Regions from separate parts of the Leucobacter sp. BZR 635 genome, predicted to be linked through region 1. Evidence: riboswitches for the same ligand, from Rfam matches in the RefSeq annotation. Region 1 holds a riboswitch; the other holds the start of a gene.
What was found. Region 1 has a riboswitch for thiamine pyrophosphate ahead of thiM (hydroxyethylthiazole kinase). Riboswitches for the same ligand answer to the same signal wherever they lie in the genome.
Positions count from the first base shown of each region.

Region 2: it holds a riboswitch for thiamine pyrophosphate, as region 1 does, so the genes downstream of both, ACI1US_RS12230 (thiamine-binding protein) here and thiM (hydroxyethylthiazole kinase) in region 1, are expected to answer to the same signal.

Region 1 is NZ_JBLUNZ020000051.1:67,382-84,086, forward strand. It holds gene ACI1US_RS10830 (energy-coupling factor transporter transmembrane component T family protein) at 1-234, opposite strand, end outside; gene ACI1US_RS10835 (energy-coupling factor ABC transporter ATP-binding protein) at 231-974, opposite strand; gene ACI1US_RS10840 (biotin transporter BioY) at 984-1,619, opposite strand; gene ACI1US_RS10845 (TetR/AcrR family transcriptional regulator) at 1,690-2,277, shown strand; gene ACI1US_RS10850 (hypothetical protein) at 2,371-2,571, shown strand; gene ACI1US_RS10855 (DUF4190 domain-containing protein) at 2,663-2,992, opposite strand; gene ACI1US_RS10860 (long-chain-fatty-acid--CoA ligase) at 3,059-4,726, opposite strand; gene ACI1US_RS10865 (Fic family protein) at 5,195-6,388, opposite strand; gene nucS (endonuclease NucS) at 6,507-7,199, opposite strand; gene ACI1US_RS10875 (MFS transporter) at 7,209-8,477, opposite strand; gene ACI1US_RS10880 (MATE family efflux transporter) at 8,539-9,894, opposite strand; gene ACI1US_RS10885 (M13 family metallopeptidase) at 10,050-12,038, shown strand; gene ACI1US_RS10890 (hypothetical protein) at 12,452-13,354, opposite strand; TPP riboswitch at 13,636-13,730, shown strand; gene thiM (hydroxyethylthiazole kinase) at 13,721-14,704, shown strand; gene thiE (thiamine phosphate synthase) at 14,701-15,345, shown strand; gene ACI1US_RS10905 (bifunctional hydroxymethylpyrimidine kinase/phosphomethylpyrimidine kinase) at 15,342-16,705, shown strand, end outside.
Region 2 is NZ_JBLUNZ020000061.1:1,546-13,167, forward strand. It holds gene ACI1US_RS12220 (DEAD/DEAH box helicase) at 1-839, opposite strand, end outside; gene ACI1US_RS12225 (NADP-dependent oxidoreductase) at 1,129-2,145, opposite strand; TPP riboswitch at 2,284-2,391, shown strand; gene ACI1US_RS12230 (thiamine-binding protein) at 2,385-2,681, shown strand; gene ACI1US_RS12235 (ABC transporter permease) at 2,724-3,473, shown strand; gene ACI1US_RS12240 (ABC transporter substrate-binding protein) at 3,470-4,480, shown strand; gene ACI1US_RS12245 (ABC transporter ATP-binding protein) at 4,458-5,285, shown strand; gene ACI1US_RS12250 (ABC-F family ATP-binding cassette domain-containing protein) at 5,357-7,051, shown strand; gene ACI1US_RS12255 (helix-turn-helix domain-containing protein) at 7,103-7,954, opposite strand; gene ACI1US_RS12260 (hypothetical protein) at 8,170-8,637, shown strand; gene ACI1US_RS12265 (hypothetical protein) at 8,634-8,867, shown strand; gene ACI1US_RS12270 (VOC family protein) at 9,119-10,048, shown strand; gene ACI1US_RS12275 (MarR family winged helix-turn-helix transcriptional regulator) at 10,123-10,593, shown strand; gene ACI1US_RS12280 (VOC family protein) at 10,660-11,622, shown strand, end outside.

The sequences.
Region 1 (16,705 bases):
AACGCCGATGAGAGCGAACGCGCGCGCAACCCGCCAGAAATCGCGCCCCCGCAGGCCCGCGAGGAGTGCGAGGGTGACGCCGATCGCGAGGGCGACGAGGGCGGCGATCCAGCCGCGCATTGCGAGTGTGGCGATCGCGAACGCGAACAGCCCGAGCAGCTTGGCCCCCGGGCGAAGTGCGTGGAGCGGGCCGCCGCGGGTGATGTAGGCGCCGAGCGCAGCCGGGGCGCTCACGCTGACGCCACGCTCTGGCGATAGTGCGCGACGGCGGCGCTCGGCTCACCGTCGAACACGACGCGGCCGCCTTCGACCACCAGCGTTCTATCGGCGCGCTCGGCGAGCTCAAGGTTGTGGGTGACGATCACCACCTGCTGCGGTAGGGAAAGCAGCAGGTCGCCGATGAGGCGGGTGTTGCGAAGGTCGAGCAGCGTGGTGGGCTCGTCGGTGACAAGGATCTGCGGATCCGTCGCAAGCACCGTCGCGATGGCGAGCAGCTGCTGCTGGCCGCCCGAGAGCGCGTGCACGCTGCGTTCTGCGAAGCCGTCGAGACCGAAGCGGGCGAGGGCGCTGAGTGCTGCGGCACGGCGCTCGCCCACATCGCGGTGCGCTCGCCGCAGCGATAGCTCGACGTCTTCAACGACGGTCGGCATGATGATCTGCGCCGCGGGGTCGGTGAACACGAACCCAACCGAACGCCGCACGGCTGTCCCGTCGGCCACAGTGTCGAGTTCGGTAGCTCCGTCCCGCCCCGTAGCCCCGCCGTGCTCGGTCGCGGCCCTCGCGCGGCCGGGCCGAATCGTCACGCTGCCGGAGCTGGGCGCAACGAGTCCGTTGATGAGCCTCGCAAGCGTTGACTTCCCCGAACCATTCGCGCCGATAATCGACACCCGCGGCTCGCTGAGGCTGAGGGTGATCGGGTGCAGGATCGTTGCGCCGTCATGCGCGACGACGGCTGCCTGGTTGAACGAGATCACCCCGTGATCCTACGCGCTCACCGCGGGAGTGTGCGCCGCTACCGCCGCCCTGCCGCGAGGTGGCAGCAACGCGGGGAAGGCACGATGTACCGAGGTTGCGACGATTGCCATGAGCACATTCTTGAGGATGTCGCCCGGCAGGAAGGTGAGTCCGAAGGTGAATGCCTGGGCGAGCGACATGTCTGCGCGCCAGGCCATGCCGAGTGAGCCGAGCGGGTAGATCACGAGGACGGAGGCGGCGACGCCCGCGAGGAGGATCAGCGGAATGCTCGTCGCGATGCGTTTCCGGGGGAGACGCTCCACGATGAAGCCGGTGAGGAACGCGGCGAACGGGAATGACGCGAGGTAGCCCACCGAGGGGCCCGCGAACGGGGCGAGGCCTGCGCCGCCGGCGGTGAAGACGGGGAGGCCGATCGCGCCGACGGCGAGCCAGAGCAGCACGGCGAGCGCGCCGCGCGATGCGCCGAGCACCGCCCCGGCGAGGATCACCGCGAAGGTCTGCAGGGTGATCGGGACGACGCCGACCGGGATCGCGGGGAGCAGGGAGCACGCGCCGATGAGCGCGGCAAAGCTCGCGATGAGGGCAAGGTCAGTGGCGGTGCTGCGGCGCTGTGTCGCCGGAGCGGGGGCTGGTGAGGCGGTCATTCGTACTCCCAAGATCGAACCTGAACGGTGTTCTGGTGAACAGTGTTCAGGTTAGCGATACACTGGTGCAATGCGCAACACCAGAGCCGACGTCGTCGCCGCGGCGCTGCGCGTGCTCGCGGGCCAGGGCCTCGAATCATGCTCGATGCGCAGGGTCGCCGCGGAGCTCGACGTGCAGCCCAGCGCGCTCTACCACCATGTGCCGAACAAGCAGAGCCTGCTTGCGCTCATGGCCGATGAGATTGTGCGGCGGGTGCGGCTCGCGAGCACCGATCCGCGCGCCCTCTGCACGGAACTTCGCGCCGCAATGCTCGCGGTGCGCGACGGGGCCGACGTTGTCGCGACCGTCGAAGCATTTAGATTGGGATCTTCTGCCGTTGAACACCGGCTTGCCGAGCTCGTCGGCGCGGACGGCGGCCGCACCCTGCTGCTCTACACCTTTGGGCACACGCAGTCGACGCAGACGCATCGCCAGGCCGCGGAGTTCGGCGCGCTGCTCGACTCGGAACCGGGTGAGGGGAGCGAACCCGGTACCGCGAACGCTGGCATGGGTGAACAGCCCGACGATCTCGACGCATCCTTTGCCCGCGGCCTCGACATTATTCTCGCCGGGCTTGCCGCCGCGCCCCCGCGCGAGCGAATACTCCCGCGGGTCTGAAAACAGCCTGAGACTTCCGCAGAATTATCGGTGATTCTTTCAGAAACCTACGAAAAGCTAGAGGCCTACCGCTGGAAACGAAGGGGGAACATCATGGGCTTTCTTGATGACGCAAAGCACAACGCAGCCGAGGCCGCGAAGAAGGTGAGCGACGCAGTCGAGGACGGCGTCGATAAGGCCAAGGACAAGATCGACGAGTTCAAGGCCGAGGCAGATGTCAAGCGTGCCGAGGCAGAACGCGACGCAGTGAAGGCGCGCAACGATGTCAAGGATGAGCTCCGAGACAACGAGTAGCCGCCGCTACAGCACAGACGCCCCGCGTCCCTGCCCCTGTTGGGGCGGGCGCGGGGCGTTCGTGTGTGCGGGGCGGGCTGGCGTTTTCGGCCTAGCCAATGGCGATCAGCCAGGCCCAGAAGAGCGTCGAGCCCACGATGATCGCGATCGTCAGGTACCCAAACACGAGCCCCGTGAGTGCGACACCGCGCCCCACCCCGGTGCGGTTGGAGGTGCGCAGGCCCATGTGGCCGAAGACGATCGCGAGCAGCGCTGGCAAGAACGCGACCGCGCCGGCGATGATGCCAAAGATCGGGAACGGCGACCAGATGCCGATGAGGCCCCCAACGATGCCGAGGATCAGCGACGTCACTGCCATCGCGTTGTTTGGGGGCGGCACCGGCTGCTGGTAGACGATCCGCTGAGGAGGCTGGTAGCTCATGCCCTGATAGTACCGACCGGCGGTGAGGTGGAGCCGGGAAGACCGGGCTGGGCGGCGGGCATGCCCTTACTCCGTTGACGTAGAGGTGCCCGCGTGCTCGAGCCGCAGCGCCTTCTTGTCGATCTTGCCAACGCCCGTGCGCGGCAGAGTGTCGACGTGAACAATGTGCTCTGGCAGCTGCCACGCCGCAAACCTCTCGGCGAGACCCGCGTGGAGCTCCTCGAGCGTGAGCGGTGTGCCATCGGTCGTCACCACGAGGGCGAGGGGGCGCTCCTCCCACCTCGGGTGCGGGATGCTGATGACGGCCGCGTCAGCGACCCGCGGAATGCCGACGATCGCGTTCTCCATGTCGATCGACGAGATCCACTCGCCGCCGCTCTTGATTACGTCCTTGAGCCGGTCGGTGAGCTTCAGGTAGCCATCTGCGTCGACGCTGCCGACATCGCCACTGCGCCAGTGGCCGTCAAGGAAGTGATCGCCGTCATCGTCGAGGTCGAAGTAGCGCTCGGCGATCCACGGGCCGCGCAGCAGGATCTCGCCGACGCTCTCGCCATCGTGCGGAAGCGTGTTGCCCTCGGCATCGATGACCCGCACGTCGATCCCGTTCACGATGAGTCCCTGGCTTCGCTTGCGGTCCCACATTTCTTCGTCGGTCATGGTGCCGCGGAGCGACGGCTTGAGCCCGAGGTTGACTGCCACGAACGGCGTGGTTTCGGTGGCCCCGTAGGCGTGAATCACATTCGCGCCCGTGAGCTCATAGAACTCGCGCATGAGCGAGAGCGACGGCTCTGTCGAACCCGAGACGAGTCGCGCGCGGCTGAGGTCGGGCTTCGGGTCGAGCGTCTTGACGTAGTCGAGCATCGGCTGGAAGATCGCCGGCGCTCCGTTGGCGACCGTTACCTCCTCCTCAATGAGCTTGTCGACGAGGGCGGGGAGATCCTCCGCCTGGTAGCGGCCCGGCAGCACAATCTTGGCCGCGCTATAGACCGCGGCCTGTGGGAAGCCCCAGCTCTGGCAGTGGAACATCGGGGTCACCGGCATGACCGTGTCGTCGGCACCGATGTCGAGGCTCGCTGCCGCGGTGAGCGTGTGCAGGTAGATGCTGCGGTGCGAGTAGAAGATGCCCTTCGGGCGGCCGGTCGTGCCCGTTGTGTAGCAGGCGCTGTACGCCGACATCTCGTCAACGACGGGCCAGTCGTAATCGGGGTTCGCCGCCGCGACCAGGTCTTCAAAGTGCCGCGCATTGGGGAGCGTGGTCTCGATCTCCGACATCGGTCGGTCCGACATGATGACCCAATCAGTCACGCCGGGCGAGTGCGCCGCAAGCCCCTCCGCGACCGGCAATAGTGTCTCGTCCACCAGGATCACTGACGCGCCACTGTGCGCTGTCACGTAGCCGAGATCCCCTGGCGGGAGCCGAAGGTTCATCTGGAGCATGACGGCACCCGTGCCCGGGATCGCCCAGTACAGCTCGAAGTGGCGCTTGCTGTTCCAGTCGAGGATGCCCACGACATCGCCCGGCGAGACGCCGAGTGACTCGAGCGCGTTGGCAATGCGCTGGGTGCGAGCGTATGAGTCGGCGTAGGTGTAGCGGTCCCAGCCGCCGGTGGCGGTTCTGAAGATGATCTCTTGCTCGGGAAAGGTGCGTGCCGAGTGCCGAATGATCGTGGTCGTATTCAGCTGGTAACTATCGCCCATCGTTGATGGTTTGCCGGTGACGAACTTGGTGGTCATGATTCCTCCTCGAATCAACGTGCACCCGGCGCGGCCCCAGGCAGCACGCGCTGGGGAGCGACCGTTGCGCTGTTAATCCACAACCGTACCTTGCATTGGTGTGTGTTGCCAGAAAAGGGGTCTTCTGTTGTGGATCAGCGCGCGAGCGAGGCACCGCTGCGCGTGGCTGCCCCAGCGCAGAGCCCGCGTCCCGAGAAGAGCCCCGCGTGGCATCCTCACTGCCCCGATTAATTCAGACCGACCCTTGCGGGGGCCAAATGAGGGTCGGGGTGGATGGCTCGGGGCCTTGTAGTTGAGGAGAGATCTTCCCCAACAGTGCAACTCTTCTTTCACTTGAAGAGAGGTGTTGTGGAACATCTCTCCTAAAAGGGCGTGTTCTTGTCTCCCATGCCGCTATCATCCGCGGTGCGCGGCTTGCCCATCACGGCGTGCTGTTCAATGGAGCGCACCTCGCCCGAGCGGTCGGCTCTAGCGGACTAATACGGCGAGCACGCTCGGGGAGAAGTAGCGCTTCTTGTATGCGTTCTCGTCCAGAACTTCAAGAATCTCGAGTTCTCTCAACTGCTGCACGAGTCTGTTCGCTCGCTGATAGGAGACGTTGAGGTCCGTCTCAACCTTCTTGACGGTGAAGCTGGGGTTCGCGACGGCCAAATCAACCAGAGCGTGTGCGGTGTCTGCCCGCAAGTGTGAGGCGCGTAGCCGATCTTTCAGTTCAGCTTGGACCGCGACGAGTTCGAACATTTGGTGCTGGGTGGCGTCAGCTGCAGCCTGCAGCCCCTGTGCGAAGAATCTCACATACGCGTCCCAGTCTCCGGCTGAGCTCACTCCGAATAGCCGATCGTAGTACGTGCTCCTTCTCGCCTCAAACCAGGGAGAGACCGTGAGTGTGGGCTCGCTGAGCACGTTGTTTGCGAGCAGGGTCAGAACAATGAGGTACCTGCCGACGCGCCCGTTTCCATCCATGAAGGGGTGTAGCGACTCAAACTGATAGTGAGACATCGCGGCAGCAACCACTGGATCGATTGATGCGCTGTGGTCAGCGCGCATCCAGTCAACGAGGTCTTGCATTCCCGTGTGTAATTGGAGCCCGGGCGGCGTCGGAACAAAGCGGGATCTGTGCACGGGTAGCGCCTCTGGAATGGCCTCTTCGCGGATCCCAATGACCACCTGTTGGTCGCGGATCTGGCCAGAAACGCGTTCCAGTTGAGTGCCGCGCATCAACTGTCCCTGCAGACCCGTGATGAAAGAAACAGTGATCGGGAAGCCCCTGGCGATACTGTCAAATCCTTGATTCGCCATGTTGACGTAGTTCATCACTTCGACAAGTTCTGGCGATGACGGTGCGTCTTCATCCGCAGTGAGGACATCCTCCAGCGGGGCATACGTGCCCTCGAGCGCGGAGGTGCTCTGAGCTTCGCGCCGGAGGGTGGGGAGCCTCAGCAGAGTTGGGTTTGGAAGCTGCTTGGACGTGGCATCCAGCGCCGCCAATGATGCGCGAGCAGCGCTCACTGCCAGATAGGTATCCGGTGAGAGCTGTGGCATCTTGTCCTCGAGCGGATTCGGAACAAAGGCCATGTGTGACCACGCGCCACGTCGAGGGTCCACCCCGCTAATGGGGACAAGCGCTCCGGAGGTGCTCTTTTCGAAGAGATCTAGATCCACAATGCAACTCTAACCCCATTTGAAGAGAGGTGTTGGGGAACATCTCTCTTAAAGGAAGGTTTTGCGATGCGTCATGGGGGCTGAGTTCGCGTCGCGCGCGGACAACGCGGATGTCGAGCTAGAAGAGCGTGTTCTTGTCTTCCATGCCGCGCATCGCGTCGTAGTCGAGTACGAGGCAGCGGATGCCGCGATCCTCCGCGAGGGTGCGTGCCTGCGGCTTGATCTCCTGCGCCGCGAAGACGCCAGAGACGGGGGCGAGCAGCGGGTCGCGGTTCATGAGTTCGAGGTAGCGGGTGAGCTGCTCGACGCCGTCGATCTCGCCGCGGCGCTTGATCTCGATCGCGATCGAGGTGCCGCTCGCGTCGCGGGCCAAGATGTCTACGGGGCCGATCGCGGTCATGTACTCGCGGCGCACGAGCGAGTGGCCCTCGCCGACGAGCTCGATCTGCTCGGCGAGGAGCTCCTGCAGGTGGGCCTCGACGCCGTCCTTGATGAGACCCGGGTCGACCCCGAGGTCGTAGGAGGAGTCGTGGATGATCTCGAAGAGCGACACGATGAGCTTGTCAGCGGTCTTCTTGTGAGTGACCTGCCACTGCTCAACGATGCCGGCCTCGCGCACCTCGTCGTCGAGTTCGAGTGTCTCGTGCGAGCACGGCGGGCTCATCCAGTTCAGCGGCTTGTAGGAGCCGCCGTCGGAGTGCACGAGAATGCTCCCGTCGCCCTTCAGCATGAGCACGCGCTTGGCGCGCGGCAGGTGCGCCGAGAGACGACCCGCATAGTCAACGGAACAGTCAGCAACCACGATACGCACCGTGACAGTTTAGCCGGTTGTGTTCTTGCCCGCCTGCAGCCCCGGCTCGCGCGCCGCACCCGCCGCGAACAACACGAACACGAGCAGCACCACGATCGGCAGGAACGCCCGCAGCAGGCCGAAATGCTCGCCGAGGAAGCCGATGGCCATGGGACCCAGCAGGAACGCCGCGTAGGCGATCGCCGAGACCGTCGCGACGCCGCGGACCGCCTTCTCGGGGTCGTCGGCCGCCGCCGAGACACCGATGGGGAACCCGAGCGCGCTGCCCACGCCCCAGAGCGCAGCGCAGACGTACGCTGCCCAGGTGAACGGGAGCACGTTCATGAGCACGATGCTCGCGCCGGCGGTGATGGCGCTCGCGCGGAGGATCCACACCCGCCCGAAGCGGCCGAGCAGCAGACTACCCGAGGCGCGCGTGGCGAGCATGGCGACGAAGAAGACCCCAAGGGCGAGCGCCGCGGCGGGATTCGTGAACCCGCGGTGGTCGGCGAGCGCGAGCGGCAGCCAGTCCGTCGCGGTGCCCTCGGTGAGGCTCAGGCTCATCGCGAGGAGCCCGATGACGATGATGCGGGGGTCGCGCCACGGGTTGTAGTTCGCGGGCTTTTGCGGGTTCGGGTCAGCCGCGGGATTGGCGAGCAGCTGTATCGGGCCCGTGTTCGTGTTCACCGGGAGCGGCGCATCGGGCGCGGTGCTCGGCTCAACGCGGGGGATGCGCTGGATCGCGAAGAGGATCCCCGCGACGATCACCGCGAACACCACCCCCAGGTGGATCGGTACTGGCACCCCAAACTTCTCGGCGAGCGCGCCCGCTCCCATCGCGCCGACGCCGCCGAGGCTGTAGCCGCCGTGCAGGATCGGCATCCGCGATTTCCCGAGGGCACGTTCGGCCGCGGCACCGCTGACGTTCATCGCGACGTCGCTCGTGCTGAAGAAGAACCCGAAGCAGGCGAGCGCGAGCATCCCCAGACCCTGCAGGCCGAACCACAGCAGAGTTGCGCCGAGCGGCATGAAGAGTGCCTGCCCGAGCGCGCCGTAGAGGATCGCCTGGCGCGGGCCGAGCCAGGTCACGGTGCGGCCCGCCAACACGAGCCCGAGCACCGACCCTGAGGCGAGCGTCAGCCCGATAATGCTCATCTCGAAGGTGCTCGCCCCGAGATGGTCGCGCACGGCGGGGATGCGCGCGAGCCAATTACCGAAGCCGAAGCCAAACATCGTGAAGACGATGAGCACGCCAAAGGTCCACCGCGAAGGTGTGAACGGGGTGTCTCTAGCAGCCACAGTGCTCCTGACAAGTGAACGAAACCGCGTGGCGGCTCAACTGCTCTATTCTACGGGCTGGTTAGGCGCCGAGGACGATCCACTTGCCGCTCTTCGCGCGGATCCCGAGTGTGGTCGCGCGGGCGAGCATAAACACGATCATGAAGCACACCACAATCGCGACGAGTGCCGCCGGGCCCGACGGGACGAGCCGGGAGGCGAGCCAGAGCACCGGCAGGTAAACGGCGAGGTTGACCATGCTCGTCCAAGCAAGGTAGCGTGCGTCGCCCGCGCCCATGAGCACGCCGTCGAGCACGAACACGAAGCCGCCGAGCGGCAGCGAGATTCCGAGCACGATAAGCGCTGGCGGCAGCAACTCGAGCACGCCCGCGTCGCTCGTGAAAGCCCGGCCGATGACCGTGCTGCCGAGCGCGAGCAGAGCACCGATCACCGCGCCGGAGACGAGGCCCCAGAAAATTGTGCGGGAGACGACCCTGCGCGCCTGCGCTGCATTGCGGGAGCCGAGTGCGTCGCCGATGAGGGCCTGGGCCGCGATCGCGAGCGCGTCGAGCGCGAAGGCCGCGGTCGAGAAAATCGTGAACACCACCTGATAGGCGGCGGTCGCCTCGGTGCCGTGACTCGTCGCCGCGAACACCGTCGCGAGGAACGCGGCCCGCAGCCCGAGCGTGCGGATGAACAGCCAGCCGCCCGAGCGGCCCGCCTGCGAGAGCCCGTCGCGCTGCGGCCGCCAGCTCGCACCGGCGCGGCGCGCGTGCCGGGCCACCACCACAACGTACACAATGACCATGCCCCACTGTGCGGCTACCGTGCCCCACGCACTGCCGGCGATGCCCCAGCCGAGCCCATAGATGAACCACCAGTTCAGCAGCGCGTTCGCCGAGAAGCCGATCGTTGCAACGTACAGCGGCGTGCGGGTGTCTTGGAGGCCGCGCAGCAGCCCGGTCGCAGCGAATACGAGGAGCATCGCGGGGATCCCGAGGCACGACACCGTGAGGTAGGCGAGCGCCTGTTCCGTTGTCTCCGCGTCAGCTCCAAACGCGCGCACGAGGGGTGCTGCCGCCAGCCAGAGTAGGGTGCCGACGACAACGCCGATGCCAAGCGCGAGCCACAGCCCATCGATCCCCGCCTGCACCGCGCCCCTGAGATTTCCCGCGCCGCGCCTGCGGGCCACCATCGGGGTCGTCGAATAGGCGAGGAAGATCATCAGGCCGACCGCGGTCTGCAGGATCGCACTCGCGATCGCAAGCCCCGCGAGCGGTGCGGCCCCCAGGTGGCCGATAAAGATCGCGTCGAGCGTGAGGAGCATCGGCTCGACAATGAGCGCGCCGAGCGCGGGGAACGCGAGGGCCGCGATCCGGCGATCGATGGTGCGGCGACTCTGCCCAGATTCCCCGGGCTCCCCAACAGCTGCAGACATGAGCAACAGGCTATCGGCAGCCACAGACATTGGCGGAGGCGGCCGGGTTGCCCCGATCCGCCTGAACCGCCCGATCGATCTGATCGGCCGGAACGCCCGGATCGCTGAGAGTGAACGCCCTGTGCGCCGCGAGGAGCCGCGGCTAGGCTGAGCACATGAGTAACTCCGGTATTGATATCACCGAACTCGACGCGTCGGTGCGCCCCCAGGACGATCTGTTCCGTCACATGAACGGAAAGTGGATCGACCGCACCGAGATCCCGGCCGACAAGGCCAGGTATGGATCCTTCGCCGTGCTCGCCGAGAACGCCGAAGAGGCCGTGCGCGACATCATCACCGGCACGGAAGCCCCAGCCCCCGGCCTCATTGAGGGCGGAGCAGCTGCCGAGGCAGACAAGGTCGCCGCCCTCTACACGAGCTTCATGGACACCGAGCGCATCGACGCGCTCGGCGCTGAGCCGATCCGCGCCGACCTCGAGCGAGCGCTCACGGTTCCCTCGATCCCCGAACTCGTGCGCGTCACCGCGGAGCTCGAGCGGCAGGGCCTCGGCGGCTTCTACGGCATGTTCATCGACAACGATCCGGGCGACCCTGCCCGCTACATCCTGTTCGTGATGCAGGGCGGCATCGGGCTACCCGACGAGTCTTACTACCGCGAGGAGCAGTTCGCCGAGGTTCGTGAGCAGTACGTCGCGCACATCGAGCGCATGCTCACTCTTGCAGGCGTCGGTGCCGCGACCGCTGGCGATCCCGCCCGCCTCGCGAAGCTCGCCTTCGACCTCGAGACGCGCATCGCCGCGACCCACTGGGACACTGTCGCGAGCCGCGACATTCAGAAGCTCTACAACCTGCGCGATTTCGCCGGCCTTCAGGAGATCACTCCCGAGCTCGACTGGACCGCGTACATCGCGGCGATGGGCGCCCCTGAGGCAGCCTTCGCCGAGGTCGTCGCAGCCCAGCCGGACGCACTCGCCGGGCTCTCGGCCCTGCTCGTCGAGGACGAGCTCGAGGCCTGGCAGGCGTGGCTCGCGTGGGCGATCGTGCGATCCTCTGCCGCGCTCCTCACCCAAGAAATGTCGCGCGCAAACTTTGACTTCTACGGCACCGCGCTCACCGGCGCGACCGAGCAGCGCGAGCGCTGGCGTCGCGGCGTCTCCTTCGTCGAGGGCGCGATGGGCGAGGCCGTCGGCCGCATCTACGTCGAGCGCCACTTCGACGAGAACTCGAAGGCCGCCATGGATGAGCTCGTCGGCCACCTCATCGGTGCATACAGCGACTCGATCAAGGAGCTCTCCTGGATGGGCGAGGGCACCCGCGAGCGCGCCCTCGAGAAGCTCGGCAAGTTCACGCCGAAGATCGGCTACCCCGTGAAGTGGCGCGACTACTCGGCGCTCGCCGCAGACGCGAGCGACCTCGTCGGCAACTCGCACCGCGTCGCCGAGTACGAGTTCCAGCGCGAGTTCGGCAAGATCGGCAAGCCGATCGACGACACCGAGTGGTTCATGACCCCGCAGACCGTCAACGCGTACTACAACCCGGGCATGAACGAAATTGTCTTCCCCGCGGCGATCTTGCAGCCGCCGTTCTTCGACGTCACGTGGGATGCTGCAACGAACTTTGGTGCGATCGGCGCGGTCATCGGCCACGAGATCGGGCACGGCTTCGACGACCAGGGCTCGCGCTACGACGGCGACGGCAAGCTCACCGACTGGTGGACCGAGCAGGACCGCGAGGCCTTCGAGAAGCTCACGGGCGCGCTCATTGGCCAGTACAACGAGCTCTCACCTGAGGGTGCCGACGGGCAGACCGTGAACGGCGAGCTGACGATCGGCGAGAACATCGGCGACCTGTCGGGTCTCGAGATCGCGTGGAAGGCGTACCTGCGCTCGCTCGCCGGTGCCGAGTCGCCCGTCATCGATGGCCTCACCGGTGCAGAGCGTTTCTTCCTCGCGTGGGCGCAGGCGTGGCAGCAGAAGTCGCGGCCCGCCGAGGTCGTGCGTCTCCTGACGATCGACCCGCACTCGCCGAACGAGTTCCGCTGCAACCAGATCCTCAAGAACCTCGACGCGTTCCACGAGGCGTACGCAACGAAGCCGGGCGACGCCCTCTACCTCGCTCCCGAGGAGCGCGTGAGCATCTGGTAGGTCAGGCTTTCCGGGCTCGGCTCGCACTGGCCAGGTCCGTAGATTTGCCCCGAATGAACTGCTCTGGCGCTGCCGGAGCGTACATTCGGGGCACACCGGCTACCGGGGCGCTGGGCGCTGGGGGCTGGGCGCTGGGCGAGCGCCCCGCCCCGCGCCATGTGGTCCTTCACCAGAGCAGGTGTGCAGTTCAGCGATCAGCAAGAACCCACGACGCATGCAGTCACCGTGAGCATTACCGAAACGCTCAACACGTGAAGACCGCCGAAAGCATATGGTCTCGGCGAGGTGAGGGTCTTTCAGCTGCTGGGCAACCCCGACCTCGCCGAGAACATATCGTGTGAGCGGCGATCGCGCGTGAGGGCACCTCCCAATAGGGCAGTGGTGCGCTCGTTACGACGTCACGCAGATGCGAGTTATTCGACCGAGTCGGTCGAATCCTCGTGTTTGCGCTGCTGCGTGAGCTGTTTGCGCTGCTGCGTGAGCTGCTTGCGCTCGGCGCTCAGCTGCTTCCGCTCCGCACGGCGCACCTGTCGGGGCACGCGGGGCGGGATCGCGGCGAGATTCTCCGGATAGACGAAGGGGACGGGGCCGAAGGCGACGCGCGCCGACCGAACGACGCGGCGGCCGAGCATGCGGTTTCCCGTGCCGCCGATGACCGCGCCGACACCGTAGGGAATCGCCTTCCCGATCACCGACGCGGTACCCGTCTTCGCGAGCTTCTTCAGGAACATCGACCGCAGCTGATCGAGGGCAGGGGTGACGAGGTTCTTCGGCATTGCCGTCGTGACGATCTCGCTCCAGAACGCCCCGCGCGCCATTCCCCCGGCGACCTGCCCGGTGACCTGGCGGAGCAGGGTTGCGCCCTCCTCACCAAGCATGAGCGCGAGGATGAGCGTGTGGGTGCGGTCGCGGTCGGTGAGCACGATGCCATGGACCTCCGCGACGGCGTGCGCGAACAGGGCGGTGGCCTCGATGAAGCCGAGGGTTTCGGCACTGGCGAGCGCGAGCGCGGCCGCTGTGCCCACGGCGGGGATCGCTGCCGCTGCACCGACTCCCGCGCCGCCAGCCATGACGGTGTTCACATAGTGGCGTTCGAGCATCTCGACGAGCTGCTGCGGGTTCGCGCCGGGGTGGCGCGACCGGATGCGCTTGAGGTGCGCGAGCACGATCGGGCGCTGCACGGTGAGCACGCCGTCGAGCGCCTTGGCCACCATTGGGTGGTGCTGCTGCGAGCCCGATGCCGAGGCGGCCTGCGGCGCAGCATCGATGACGATGATGGGCTCCTCAGGTCGGGGCGCGTAGCGGTACTCAGTCATAGCAACATGCTACGGAGCGACCCTGTGCGTAAAGTATCTGTTCGCTGTAGGGAGACGGCGCCCGGGCGGGGTCGACGCCGGGGCTGCCATCGGGCCGGGCTGCCCCGCTGCCGCCCCGGTTGTCCCGCTGAGCGGCCGGGTGGCCCCGCCTGCCGCCCCGCCCCACTGCCCCGTCTTTTCCATTCTGAGCCTTGTGCAGCCCGGAAACAGCTCACGGAGGAAAACTCGGGTCAGAACAGACGCGGTTTGACGGGGCGTGAGCGCCGTGGGCTAGGCTGGCCAGCAACGACACGGGGTGCCGCAACCAGCGGCTGAGATCAGACCCGTCGAACCTGCTCTCGGTAATACGAGCGAAGGGATGTCCCTATGCACGCACCATTTTCCATGCCCGCAGAAGCGCTGGGGGAGGTGACGGCAACACTGCTCGCCCGGCTCCGGCGGCGCGCGCCGCTCGTGCACAGCATCACCAACGGCGTGGTGCAGGGCTTCACTGCGAACACCCTACTTGCGCTCGGAGCGGCCCCCGCGATGGTCGACATCACGGGCGAGGCCGGGCTCTTCGCCCAGGCAGCCGACGGGCTGCTCATCAACCTCGGTACGCCGGCACCCGAGCAGCGCGACGCGATGCGCGAGGCCGTCGCGGGAGCGAACGCGGCCGGCACCCCGTGGGTGCTCGATCCCGTCGCGATCGGCTCGCTCCCGATCCGCACGGCGCTCGCTCACGAACTCGTCGCGCTGCGTCCGACCGCGTTGCGCGGTAACGCCTCCGAGATCCTCGCCCTCGCAGGGCTCGGCGCGGGCGGAAGGGGAACCGACGCGGCCGACGCGAACACCGCGGCGCTGCCGGCGGCGGCGCAACTCGCGAAGGATCACGGCTCGGTCATCGCCATCTCCGGCCCCGAAGACCTCATCCACACCGATGGCCGCACGGTCCGCGTGCTGGGTGGCGACTCGCTGCTCACCCGCGTCACGGGCGGCGGCTGCGCTCTCGGGGCGGTCGTCGCGGCGTTCCTTGCCGTCTGCGACGAGACCGGCGATGCCGATGCTGCTGCGGCGGTCGCTGCCGCCCACGCCGTGTATGGCCTCGCGGCCTCGGTCGCCGCGGCGGGTTCGGATGGCCCAGGGAGCTTCGCTGTGCGGCTGCTCGACGAGCTGTCGCTGCTCACTCCCGAGCGGGTGCGTGCGGAGGCGAGGTTCGCTGAGTTCGCGCCGGGGGATCTCACAGATCTCGCAGATCCCGCAGACACAGCGGATCCCGCGGGTCCCGCAGACACCGCCACCGCCACCACCGCCACCGCGGCCACCGCGGCCGCGGCCACCGCGGCCGACACAACGGAGGCCCGCGCATGAAGCTCGACCTGTACCTCGTCACCGACGCCGCCCTCTCGGGGGAGCGCGGCGTCGTGGAGACGGTGCGCCAGGCCGTGAACGGCGGCGTCACGATCGTGCAGCTGCGCGACAAACACGGCTCCGCCGCAGAGCAGCTCGGCGAGCTCGAACAGCTCGCCGTGGTGATCGACGGCCGCGCGGATCTCGTCATCAACGACCGCCTCGACGTCGCGGTCGCAGCACGCGCTCGCGGGCTGCGAGTCGGCGTGCACCTCGGGCAGGGCGACGACGCGGTGACCCGCGCCCGCGCCGAGCTCGGGCCAGACGCGTTGGTCGGTCTCAGCGCGAACACCCGCGAGCACTTCGATGCCGTCGCGCGGATGGATCCCGGCACCGTCGACTACCTCGGCGTTGGGGCGATCCGCCCCACCACGACGAAACCCGACCACCCACCGGTGCTCGGTATCGAGGGGTTCCGCGAGCTTGCGGCGCTCACCGAGCTGCCGTGTGTCGCGATCGGCGGCGTGCAGCTCGCCGACGTCGCCCCGCTTCGCGCAGCTGGCGCGGCCGGCATCGCGCTCGTCTCGGCGCTCTGCGCCGCACCCCACCCGGCGGAAGCCGCCCACATGTTTCTTTCTGAGTGGCAGGAGGCCGCCCGATGAACGCAGTTGCAGAACCCCAGACCCGCCAGATCCCGAACATCCTCTCGATCGCGGGAACAGACCCGACGGGCGGCGCGGGCATCCAGGCCGACCTGAAATCAATTGCTGCCGGCGGCGGCTACGGCATGGCTGTCGTCACCGCGCTCGTCGCGCAAAACACGCAGGGCGTGCGCGAGGTGCACGTGCCCGACACGGCGTTCCTGCGGGCGCAGCTCGACGCCGTCTCCGACGACGTGCGTATTGACGCGCTGAAGATTGGGATGCTCGCGAACGCCGACGTCATCACGACGGTGGCCGCCTGGCTGAGCGAGGTGCGTGATCGGGCGGCGACATCGGGAGCCGTAGCGCAGCCCGCGTTCCCCGTCGTGCTCGACCCGGTAATGATTGCTGCGAGTGGGGATCCACTGCTCGAACCCGACACCATCGAAGCGCTGCGGGCGCTCGTGCCGCTCGCCGACCTTGTCACGCCGAACCTGTTTGAGCTCGCTGAGCTGGCAGGGGAACCGCTCGCTGCCGACTGGGCCCAGGCGCTCGCCCAGGGCGCGCGGATTGCAGAAACCTACCGCGTCCGCGTGCTCGTGAAGGGCGGCCACCTGGCGGGCGACAGCGCCCCCGACGCGCTCGTCGCGCCGGGTGGTGAGGTGACGGAGTTTCCGGGGGCGAGGATCCACACCCCGCACACGCACGGCACCGGCTGCTCGCTCTCCGCAGGGTTAGCGGCGCGGATTGCGCGCGAACCCGGCGACTGGGCGACCGCGACCCGCGAGACCAAGGCGTGGCTGCGCGAGAGTCTTCAGGCGGCTGAGCGGCTGAGCGTGGGCGAGGGATCGGGGCCGCTGCTCCACCTCGCGGGGCTCTGGCAGCGCGGTGGCCTCACCACGGCTCCCACTCCGGAGTCGATCCGCGCGGAATGGTGGGAGGGCATCGCGCAGGTGCGCCAGGAAACCGACGACCTCGGATTCATTCAGGGGCTCGCCAACGGCACGCTCGAGCGTGAGCACTTCCTCGAGTACATCGCGCAGGACTCCGTCTACCTCATCGCCTACTCGCGGGCGCTCGCCCGGGTATCCACGCTGGCCCCGACCCCCGAGGAGCAGGCGTTCTGGGCGCGGGCAGCGAACGGGGCGATCATGGGGGAGTTCGAGCTGCACCGCGCCAGGCTCGGCGACGACGAGCCGATTGAGGTCGCGATCCAGGCCCCTTCAGCTGCGACGAGCGGCTACACGAACCACCTGCTCGCCGCGAGCACCAAGGACTACGCCGAGGCGGCGGCCGCGATGCTGCCCTGCTACTGGGTGTACGCGGATCTCGGGCAGCGGCTCCTCGCAGGCGAGATCCACGAGCGCGCGAAGTCGGCCGA
Region 2 (11,622 bases), on a different contig from region 1:
TCGACGGCGGGGATGCCGCCCTCGGTGAGCTCGCGCGCGAGTTTCTTCGCGTGGTGCTTCGTGCGCATGAACAGCACGCGGCGGCCGGTGCCCGAGGCGAGCTTGCGAACGAGGGCGCGCTTGCCGGCGGGGCTGTCGACCTCGAAGACGTGGTGGGTCATGGCCGCGACGGGGCTGTTCGCCTCGTCGACCGAGTGCGAGACCTCGTTGTGGAGGTAGCGGCGCACGAGCTTGTCGACGCCGTTATCGAGCGTCGCGCTGAACAGCAGACGCTGGCCCGACTGCGGCGTCTTATCCATGATGCGGGTGACGACGGGCAGGAAGCCGAGGTCGGCCATATGGTCGGCCTCGTCGAGCACGGTGATCTCGACGGCGTCGAGGTTCACGTGGCCCTGCTTCATGAGGTCTTCGAGGCGGCCGGGGCAGGCGACGACGATGTCGACGCCGTCCTTCAGTGCGTTCACCTGGCGGGTCTGATTGACGCCACCGAAGATCGTCGTGGTCTTCAGGTCGTAGCTCTTCGCGAGCGGCGTGATCACGGCGCTGATCTGGGTCGCGAGCTCGCGCGTGGGGGCGAGCACGAGCGCGAGCGGCCGGCCCGCGCGGCGCCTGCCGCCTGCGAGCGCGCCACCGAGGCGTGCGACCATCGGGATCGAGAACGCGAGCGTCTTGCCCGATCCGGTCTTCCCGCGGCCGAGCACGTCGCGCCCCGAGAGTGTGTCGGGGAGCGTGTCGATCTGGATCGGGAACGCCTCGGTCTTTCCCTCCGCCGCGAGCGTCGCGACGAGGGGAGCGGGCACGCCGAGCGCGCTGAAAGTGGTGGACTTCGTCTGGGTCATGTGGGTGTCAATGCCTTTCGGGCACAATCCACGGCCGTGCTCTGCGCCTCCGCGCTCACACGAGCGAATGAAGGCGGACATCGAGATCCGTGGTGCATGGCGAAGGTGGCGAGCGCCACTTCCGTTCGCCGGAGAAAGATCTCAATTCACACTCTCGTTCGAGTGAGACGAGTGAGCCCGTGTGCATCGGATGCCGACGCATTTCTGCGGGAGACCCGGGACCTGAGCAAGCGTTCTACGACGCAGGGAAACCCTTTGGGTTTCACAAGTACCGCCAGTCTAGCAGCCGCTACTCGGTCACACGCACGAGCATTTTGCCCATGTTCGCGCCCTGCATCATGGCGATGAAGGCGTCAATCGTGTGCTCGATGCCGTCGACCACGGTCTCGTCGTACGCGATCTTGCCCTCGCCGAACCAGCCCGTCATCCGCTCAGTGAACTCGGGGGCCTTGTCCCAGTGTGCGCCGACGGTGAAGCCCTGCATGGTGAGGGCGCGGGTGATCATATTCGCGAGGTTCGTCGGCCCCACCGGACGTTCTGTCGCGTTGTACGCGGCGATGGCACCGCAGAGCGCGAGCCGGCCGCCGTCGTTCATCGCGGCGAGGGCCGCTTCGAGGTGGTCGCCGCCCACGTTGTCGAAGAACACGTCAACGCCGTCGGGGGCAGCGTCGGCGAGCTGGCCGCGCACAGGCCCGTCCTTGTAGTTAAACGCCGCGTCGTACCCGTACTTCTCGGTGAGCAGCGCCACCTTCTCGGGAGATCCCGCCGACCCGATGACGCGCCCCGCGCCCAACTGCTTGGCGATCTGACCGGCTGCGGTGCCGACCGCGCCGGCAGCGCCCGAGATGAAGACCGTATCGCCCTCCTGAAGCCCCGCAATCGTCGTGAGCCCGACGTAGGCGGTGAGCCCGGTCATGCCGAGCATGTGCAGGCGCAGCGACAGCGGCAGGCCCGGAACCTCCGCGACCGGTCGGAAAGTCGATGCGTCGGCCTGGATCACGTCGGTCCAGCCGTGCTGGTGCAGCACCGCGGTGCCGACTGGCAGCTCCTCCGCGGCTGAGGCGACGACGCGGCCGACTGCCCCGCCCGCGATAACGTCACCGATTTGGTAGGGCGGCACATAGCTGCGCGCGTCGTTCATGCGGCCGCGCATGTACGGATCCACCGACACGAACTCGTTGCGCACGCGCACCTCACCCGGCGCGGGATCCCCATACGTCACCGTGACCGTCTCGAAATCCTCGTGCACGGGCCAGCCGATGGGCCTGCGGGCGAGGCGGATCTGGGTGCTGTTCTCGTGGGTCATGATGCTCCTTCGCTCGGGGATCTGGCAACTTCAGCATCTCCGACCATAACGGCTCGCACTGGGCGCGTGTCCAGTCTGGACGACACCCCGGCACTTGCCACAGCACCGTGGTTCAAAGCTATGCTGAGGGTTCCAGTACACATCCGCTGGGGGGGCCCGAAGGGGCTGAGATCCACTACTTGTTGTGGACCACTCCAGGAACCTGATCTCGTTCACACGAGCGGAGGGAAGCGGTCACTATGTTGATCCATGTTCACGTATCACCCACACCGATGGGCGACGAAAACGGACGCTACAGCTGCGTCGAAGGCGCGATCCGCGTCATTGAGCAGAGCGGCCTCGAGTACGAGGTCGGGGCGCTCGGCACCACCATCCAAGGGCCAGCCGAACAGCTCTGGCCACTCATGCGCGAGCTCCACGACGCCACCCTCGCGGCCGGCGCCGATCGCGTCATGACGCACATCCGGATCCTCGAAGCCAAGGACGACGTCATCGAGGCATCGATGAGCGACCTGGCTGCACGCATCACGCACTAACGCCCGGCCGCCGTGAGACTCCTCACACGGCAGATTCTCCCAGTGCTCCTCGCCGTGACCGGCGCGGTGCTGCTGTGGGCTCTGCTCGTGCGTGTCACCGACGTCCCCGCCTACCTCCTCCCATCGCCCGCAAGCGTGTGGCAGGCGGCGTGGGGCGACCGGGCGCTGCTCGGGATGCACCTGCTTGCCACTCTCCGGATCGCAGTCGCTGGCTTCGCGGCTGGTGCTCTGCTCGGCGTCGCCGTCGCGGTTGTGCTCGGGCTCTCAGGGACGCTGCGACGCGCCGTCGAACCGCTGCTCATCGCAAGCCAGGCGATCCCGCCGGTGATCTTCGCTCCGATCCTCATCGCCGCCCTCGGGTTTGGCGCGCTGCCGAAGATCCTCGTCGTCACGCTCGGTGCGTTCTTCCCGGTCGCGATCAGCGCGAGCGCCGCCATGCGCGACGCCGACCGCTACCTCGTCGACCTCATGGTCTCGATGGGAGCCTCCCGGCTCACGGTACTCAGACGCGTCAGGCTCCCCGGCAGCGTCCCAGCGATCGTCGCCGGGACAAAGGTTGCCGCGAGCTACGTCGTGTTCAGCGCCATCATCGCCGAGTGGATGGGATCCTCCATCGGGCTCGGCGTCTACCTGCAACGCTCGCAAGCGAGCTACCAGATGGATCAGCTCTTCGCCGCAGTCGGCGTCATCGCCGTGCTCGGCGTGCTGCTCTTCTGGCTCTCCACACTCATCGGGGAGCTCGCGCTCGCGCGGCCCCGATCCGCCCACATCAGAAAGACATCGCACCAATGACGCTTCGCACCTCACCCACCCGGACCGCCGGCCCCGCCACCGCGCTCGCCGCGGCCCTCCTCCTCACGGGCTGCGGGGCAGCCGACACCGACACGGATCTGCAGCCCGCAACGCTCATGCTCAACTGGACGCCGAACGCACACCACGCCGGCATCTACTACGCGCAAGAACACGGGCTGTACGAGGCCGCCGGAATCGATCTGCAGATCATCGAGCCCGGTGACGGGATTGGTGCCGAGGCCGCAGTCGCAGAAGGCCAGGTCGAGTTCGGCATCTCGCAGGCAGAATCAGTGCTGCCCGCCCGCGCCGCAGGCATGGACGTCGCGGCGATCGCGACGCTGCTGCCCGTGAACGACTCGGTGCTCATGGGGCTCCAGGGCTCGGGCCTCACCTTTGACGCAGGCTCGCTCGCTGGCCTCACCTACGGTGGCTACGGCGGTGCCCTCGAAACAGAGATCATGTCTGAACTCACGAGCTGCGGAGGCGGCAACCCCGACGACGTCGAGTTCATTGAGATCGGCAACGTCGACTACCTTGCCGGCCTCGAACAGGACCGTTTCGACGTGACCTGGGTCTTCGGCGGCTGGGACGCCCTGCGAGCGCAGACCGAACGCGACGACGTCGTCATCCTGTCGATGGCGGAGTACGAGAGCTGCATCCCGAACTGGTACACCCCGATCATCGTCGGCAGCCCGAAGCTGTTGGACCAGGATCCCGAGCTCGCGGAAGCGTTCCTTGCGGCGACAAGCAGCGGCTACGACGCGGTCGTGGCGGATCCTGCTGCGGGTGCCGCAGCGCTCCTCGCCGGAGCGCCGGAGCTCGAGGAAGGCCTCGTGGAGAGCGCCGTCGCCTACTACGCTCCCCGCTTCACCGAGCAGGGCAAGTTTGGTGAGATGGAAGAGCAGGTGTGGCAGCGCTTCACCGACTTCCTCGTGCAGGCCGAGATGCTCGACGACGCGAAGGCGCTCGACGGCGCCTGGACGAATGACTACCTCCCCGCACAGTAACGCGCACGCCGCGGCTGGTGCGGCTGGCGGTCACGCGGGACTTACCGTGACCGCCATCTCGCACGCCTTTCGAGCACCGGGCAGCGGACGGTTCAGCCGCCGTGGGGAGCTGCGACCGGTGCTCGCCGACGTCTCATTCGACGTTGCGCCCGGCACACTCACCGCACTCGTCGGTCCGAGTGGGTGCGGGAAGTCGACGCTGCTGCGCATCCTCGCTGGCCTCGCAGTGCCTGCGGAGGGGAGCGCGAGAATCGGAACGGTCGGCCTCGTCGGCACCCCAGGTGGGGTTGCCTACCACCCGCAGCGTGACGCCTTGCTGCCGTGGCTGCGCGCACTCGACAACGCGACGCTCGGAGCCGAAACCTGCGGGCGAGACCGTGCTGAGGCGCGCAGCGAGGCGTTGGCGCTCCTCGACCGGTTCGGGCTCGCGGGCCAGCAGGATGCGTGGCCCGACGAGCTCTCGGGCGGAATGCGTCAACGGGTTGCGCTCATGCGGACGTTCCTCATGCCGCAGCAGGTGCTCGCGCTCGACGAACCGCTCGGCGCGCTCGACGCACTCACGCGCAGACGACTGCAACGTTGGCTGCTCGAGATCGTCGCGGAGGACCGTCGGCCGACTCTCCTCGTCACCCACGACATAGACGAGGCGCTGCTGCTGGCCGACCAGATCCTCGTCTTCAGCGACCGGCCTGGCCGGATCGTGCACGTCGAGAACCGCCCGGCCCCGGCCGCCCGTCTCGAGGAACACGAGACGGGCGAGGACCGGGAGGCGGCTCGCGGGCTCCTCGCGGCGCTCAAGGAATAGCTCAACCTGTCACAACGACAACGGGGCCACGACCGTCGCCAGGCCGGCAAACTTTTCAATAGGCTGAGTGCATGACTGCAACTCTCGTCGCCCAGGATCTCGCCGGCGGCTACGCGCACCGCACACTGTTCGAGGGGCTCGACCTCACCGTCGCGCCCGGCGACGTGATCGGCGTCGTCGGCGTGAACGGGGCGGGCAAGTCGACGCTGCTGCGGATCCTCGCCGGGGAGCTATCGCCGCAGGCCGGCTCGCTCCACCTCGCGCCGCGCGACGCCTTTGTCGGCTGGCTGCCGCAGGAACACGAGCGCGTCGCCGGCGAGACCGTCGCGGAGTATGTCGCGCTGCGCACCGGCTGCGCGCAGGCGACGGCCGAGATGGACGCGGCGGCCGAGGCCCTCGGCAGTACTGAGGCGGTGCGGCCGGGGGATCCAGATCCCGCCGACACCTACTCCGTGGCGCTCGACCGCTGGCTCGCGAGCGGCGCGGCTGACCTCGAGGAGCGCCTGCCCGCGGTGCTCGCGGAGCTGGGGATCCGCACGGGCGAGGGATCCGGCACCCCCGGCCGCGCGACCGCCGTGACCGAGCAGACCCTCATGACCTCGCTCTCTGGCGGGCAGGCCGCGCGCGTGGGCCTCGCCGCGCTCCTGCTCTCGCGCTTCGACATCGTGCTGCTCGACGAGCCGACCAACGACCTCGACCTCGACGGTCTCGAGCGCCTCGAGAGCTTCGTGCAGGGGCTCCGCGGCGGCGTCGTGCTCGTGAGCCACGACCGCGAGTTTCTCGCGCGCTGCGTCACCCGCGTGCTCGAACTCGACCTCGCCCAGAACTCCAACCGCGTCTTCGGCGGCGGCTACGACGCCTACCTCGAGGAGCGCGCGATCGTGCGACAGCACAAGCGCGACGACTACGAGGAGTTCGCCGCGAAGAAGGCCGACCTCGTCGCGCGTGCACGCACGCAGCGCGAGTGGTCGAGCCAGGGTGTGCGCAACGCGATGAAGAAGAACCCGGATAACGACAAGATCCGCCGCGCAGCATCGACCGAATCGAGCGAGAAGCAGGCGCAGAAGGTGCGGCAGATGGAGAGCCGCATCAAGCGGCTCGACGAGGTCGAGGAGCCGCGCAAGGAGTGGCAGCTCGAGTTCACGATCGGCGAGGCTCCGCGGTCGAGCGCCGTCGTCGCGACCCTCAACGCCGCCGTCGTGCACCAGGGCAACTTCACGCTCGGGCCGGTCTCACTGCAGCTCAACGCGGGCGAACGCGTCGGCATCACCGGGCCGAACGGGGCCGGGAAATCAACGCTGCTCCGGCTGCTCTTCGGCAGGCAGCAGCCCGACGAGGGGAGCGCCGCGCTTGGCGCATCGGTCGCGATCGGCGAGATCGACCAGGCGCGCTCGCTGTTCGCAGGTGAGGATCCGCTCGCCGAAGCCTTCGAAACCCTCGTCCCCGAGATGACCGCGGCCGAGGTGCGCACGCTGCTGGCAAAGTTCGGGCTCAAGGCGGACCACGTGAGCAGGCCCTGCGGCGAACTCTCGCCGGGGGAGCGGACGCGCGCGGGCCTCGCGCTGCTGCAGGCGCGCGGCGTAAACGTGCTCGTGCTCGATGAGCCCACGAACCACCTCGACCTGCCGGCGATCGAGCAGCTCGAGCAGGCGCTCGAAAGCTACGAGGGTGCGCTCCTGCTCGTCACCCACGACCGTCGCATGCTCTCGACGGTGCGCCTTGACCGGCGCTGGCAGGTGTCCGGTGGGGTCGTAACAGAGCTCTAGACGCACGGGCCTCGGCGCAGAGGCTAGACGCGGTGGTATGGCGGCACAGCTCTAGACGCACATCGGTGGGCCGAGCTCTACTTCCTCCCCGTCCACCGTCATCGTTGCGATGCCGCAGACGCGCGCCTCAACGTTTGGTTCGATGAGCAGCGGGGTATAGAGCGAGTTCACGCTCTCGGCGGTGCGCTCTTGGCTGCGGCTGCTCTGCGGGTCGTCCTTCGGGTAGATGCGCATGGAGAGCGTGTTGCCGTCGGCCGATCCGTCGACGCGCGTGACCCGGCCCCACACGCCCATGCACGAGTTTGAATACAGCATCTCGATCTGCACGGCACCGTCGTGGCGCGGCCCGACATCGGCGATGACCCTGTCGTGGCGGCACTCGGTCTTCATCGGGTCGACGCCATCGACAGGATCGAGGTACTCATTGCCCGCGAGGGCGGGACGTTGGCTGCTCCAGTAGTTCTCGCGGCTCTGCAGCACGTTCCACCACACCAGGCTTGACGCTCCGACGGAGAGCACCGCGGTGGCGGCGAGCAGGGCAAGGATGCGGCCTGCGCGCCGCGGCCGGCCGCCGGCGACGTCGCCGAGGTCGACGCTTCCCGACTGGGGGAGCCCGGGAATGAGGGTCTGGCGGCGGGCCAACCACGCGTCGGCATCGGCGTTGAGTTCGGTCGTGAGTACGCGAACAGTTTTCTCTGTGGGGAGCCGCTTGCCCGAGAAAGCTTCAGAGAGCACGCTCTTTGAAATGCCTGTGCGCGACTCAAGGGCGAGCAGTGTCGGGTCACCCGCGGTGAGCTTGAGAGAACGGAGGTCAGCTGCGAAACGCTCGCGGGAATCCTGAACGTCCGCACCCGTAGGGGGACGTTCGGAAACGCCCTCGGAAGTCTCCACATTGATAGCCATACTCCTTATATACCGGGCTTTTGCGCCAGTAGCGAGGGTTCCCTGCACGAACATGGGCGAAGAGCTGTTCGGACTTTCCGTCCTGAGTCAGGAAACCCGGTGGTTGTTGAGGATGTTGCCTGTCGCGGAGCGCACATCAGACGTACAGAGGAAAGGCTGTTAAGATTTCGCAGATAGGGCCGAGCGTATCCGCTGCAGCACGACCAGGAGAGTCAATGGCTATCGCGAACACCGTAACCGAGAGCGCACCAGCGCACGTTGAGTCAGAAGCGACTCCGTCGGAAGTCTCCGCAGGGGCACCGCAGGAGATTCAGCGCTCCGCCGCAGACCGCTTTATGCGCAGCCTGCTGCGTGTCGAAGGGGCGAAGAAGACGCCCTTCATCAACCGCGATGCGCACCGCAACTTCCGCGTCGCCATCGTGATCTCGGGAATTCGCTGCCTCATCACGTACCTGCTCATCCCGATCCTCGTGCCCGTGCTCGGCTTTGCCGGCGTGCTTGCCGCTCCGCTGGGCATCGCGCTCTGCCTGGTCGCGGTCGTGAACGGCGTGGTGAGTGTTCGCCGGTTCTGGATCAGTGACCACCGAGGCAAATGGATGTACACCTGGTTCATCGTGTTTGTCTTTGCGATCCTTGCCGTCGCTATGTACTCCGATATCGCGAGCATTGTGAGCCCAGCATGACCCCCGCGCCCGACACCTCAAACGCCGTCGATAGCGACGCCCGCGACAGTGATGCCCTCGGGAACGGCGTCCTTGATAACAGCACCCTCGATAACGGCGTTCTCGATAGCGCTGCCGCGGAAGATGACGGCCCCGAGCACGTTCCCGCGAACGCGTGGGTGACGATGGGGATCTTTGCGGTCTTCGTGATCGCGTTCGGCACCTGCGCGTCGACCTTCATGTTCAACTAGCGCAGGCTCTCCGCCCGGGCCGCTGCCGATTCCGCGTTGCGGCAGTGCTCGTCCTGCTGCTCTGCCGCTCTGCCGCTCTGCCGCGCTGCCGCGCTGCCGCGCTGCCGCGCTCCTGACGCCGCACTGTCCTGGCGCCGCAGTTCTGTGCCAGGGGCGAATCTGTGTATCGAAAGGTTGTCGCAACAACTAAGTTGTGTAGAGTGAGTGCGGCAACGGCCGGATCGCTGCCGCAGAAACGCAAGGAGCACGCAATGACTCACCAACTGGCATCCGAAGTCCCCGACGAGCGCTTGCTCTCAGCGGGGCTCGCCATGGACGCGGTCACGCTTCGTGTCGGCGACCTCGAACTGATGAGTAGCTACTACGAGAACGCGCTCGCGCTCACGCCCCTCGAAGAGCGGTCCCGAGGCGCTCAGGTGCACCGGGTGCTCGGACGCGGGAGCGTGCCGATGGTGCGACTGATCCACACCCCCGACCTCCCCGCAGTCAACCCTCGCGCCGCGGGGCTCTTCCACACGGCGTTCCTCTTCGAAGACGCCGCGAGCCTTGCCGCGACGGTCTACCGCACGGCGAAAGACCCACGCAGCAGCTTCAGCGGATCGAGCGACCACCTCGTCAGCGAGGCCTTCTACTTCACCGACCCTGAGGGCAACGGGATCGAGCTCTACCGCGACCGGCCGCGCGACACCTGGCAGTACGACAACGGCCAGATTCGCATGGATACGCTCTATCTCGATCCGAATGCCTACCTCCAGGAGCACCTCGACGACGACACCCTTGCGGGGGTCTCGACGAAGCCGGGCAGCATCGGACACGTGCACCTGCAGGTGGGCAACGTGCAGCGTGCCCGCGAGTTCTACGTCGACGCGCTGGGCTTCGCCGCAACCGCGAGCGTCAACTCGAGCGCGCTGTTCGCATCAGCCGGCGGGTACCACCACCACGTGGCCATGAACACCTGGAACAGCCAGGGTGCCGGCCCGCGAGCGGCCTCGCGGGGCCTCGGAAGCGTCGCCGTGACGTTGCCCGGCAGAGCCGACCTCGACGCGCTCGGCGCGCGGCTCCGCGCCGGGGGCTTCGCCTTCGCCGACGACGGCCATTCGGTCGCCGTCGACGACCCGTGGGGCACACGCGTCACGCTGTCGATGCCGGGTACCGGCGCGACGGAACTCATCGACCGATAGCGGCAGTGGCGGGCGGGAATCGCTGATCCCCCCGCCCCCGCGGACGAAGCACTCAACAACGACGGAACGGACGAATGACCTACTCAGCTCCACGCATGAACCCGGCAGAATCGCGGGCATGGCTCGGCCTGGTGTCAGTCTCTCAGCTCCTCCCGCACGTGCTCGATACCCAACTGCTGCGCGACTCCGAGCTGACGCACTTCGAATTCACGGTGCTGTCGGCACTGTACGTCGCGCCGGATGCGACGGTGCGGATGTCGCAGCTCGCGGAGACCACCGCTGCGACGCTCCCGCGGCTCTCGCACGTGTGCACCCGCATGGAAAAGCGCGAGCTTCTGCAGCGCGTGCCCTGTGCGGACGATCGGCGGGCGACCGACATCCAGCTCACCTCGACGGGGCGGCGAGTCTTCATTCGTGCGATCCCGAACCACATCGAACTCGTGCGCGGCCTCGTCATCGAGGGGCTCAGCCCCGAGCAGCTCGAGGCGCTCGCCGATATCACCGAGACGATCAACGCGCGCCTCAGCGCGCACACGGGAACCTAAGCAGCCCCACCAAATTGCCCGGCCCACCCCGCCGGGAAACCCAGCTCCGCCCACAAGGAAGAAGAGATGAACCGCAACACCCCCTCACACTCGCAGGCGCAGACCCAGATCCAGACCCAGGCGCGAACGCGAAACCGCGTGCTCGCCATTATCGGCGGAATCCTGCTTGTGGCGCTCATCGCCGGAGCGGCCTGGTGGTTCACGAGCCGTGCAGCGGGCGCAGGCGGTGCTGAGTCGCAGGTTGACGCGAACGGTGTGCCCATGGAGCGGGCCGACGGGCTGCCGGCAAGCACGGCGATGGGCGTGAACGAACTGCGCGTGCGGGCCTTCGACGAGGTGGAGACGTTCTACCGGGAAGCGATCGGCCTGGCAGTGCTCGACGAAGCCGAAGGTGACGTGACCCTCGGCCTGGGCGACGAGCCGATCATCAGGCTCGTGCGCTCGGAGGAGCCGCTGCCCAGCCCGACCGATGCCGGGCTGTTCCACACCGCGATCCTCTTCCCTGACCAGGCGACGCTCGCGGCGACTCTGCTGCTCGCCGCGGAGCACGCCCCCGAGCTGTATCAGGGCTCGGCCGATCACCTCGTGAGTGAGGCGTTCTACTTCGCCGATCCAGAGGGGAACGGGGTCGAGCTGTATGTCGATCGATCGCGCGCTGAGTGGCAGTGGGATAACGGCTCAGTGCAGATGGATAGCCTGCCGCTCGACCCGAACGCGTTCATCGAGGAACACCTGGAGCCCGCGGATTCGGGCGAAGGCGCTGAGCGCGCGGCGATCGTCGGGCACGTACACCTGAAGGTGGGAGACCTCTCGCAGGCCCGCAAGTTCTATGCCGACACGCTCGGCTTCGACGTCGTCTCCGAAGACGAGGGCGCGCTGTTCTACTCCGCCGGTGGCTACCACCACCACCTCGCGACGAACACCTGGCAGACCGCGGGGGCCGGGCCACGCAGCACGGAGGTTGGGCTTGGCTCGGTCACGGTGGCGCTTCCCGATGCGGCTGCGGTTGACGCGGTGAGCGAGCGGCTT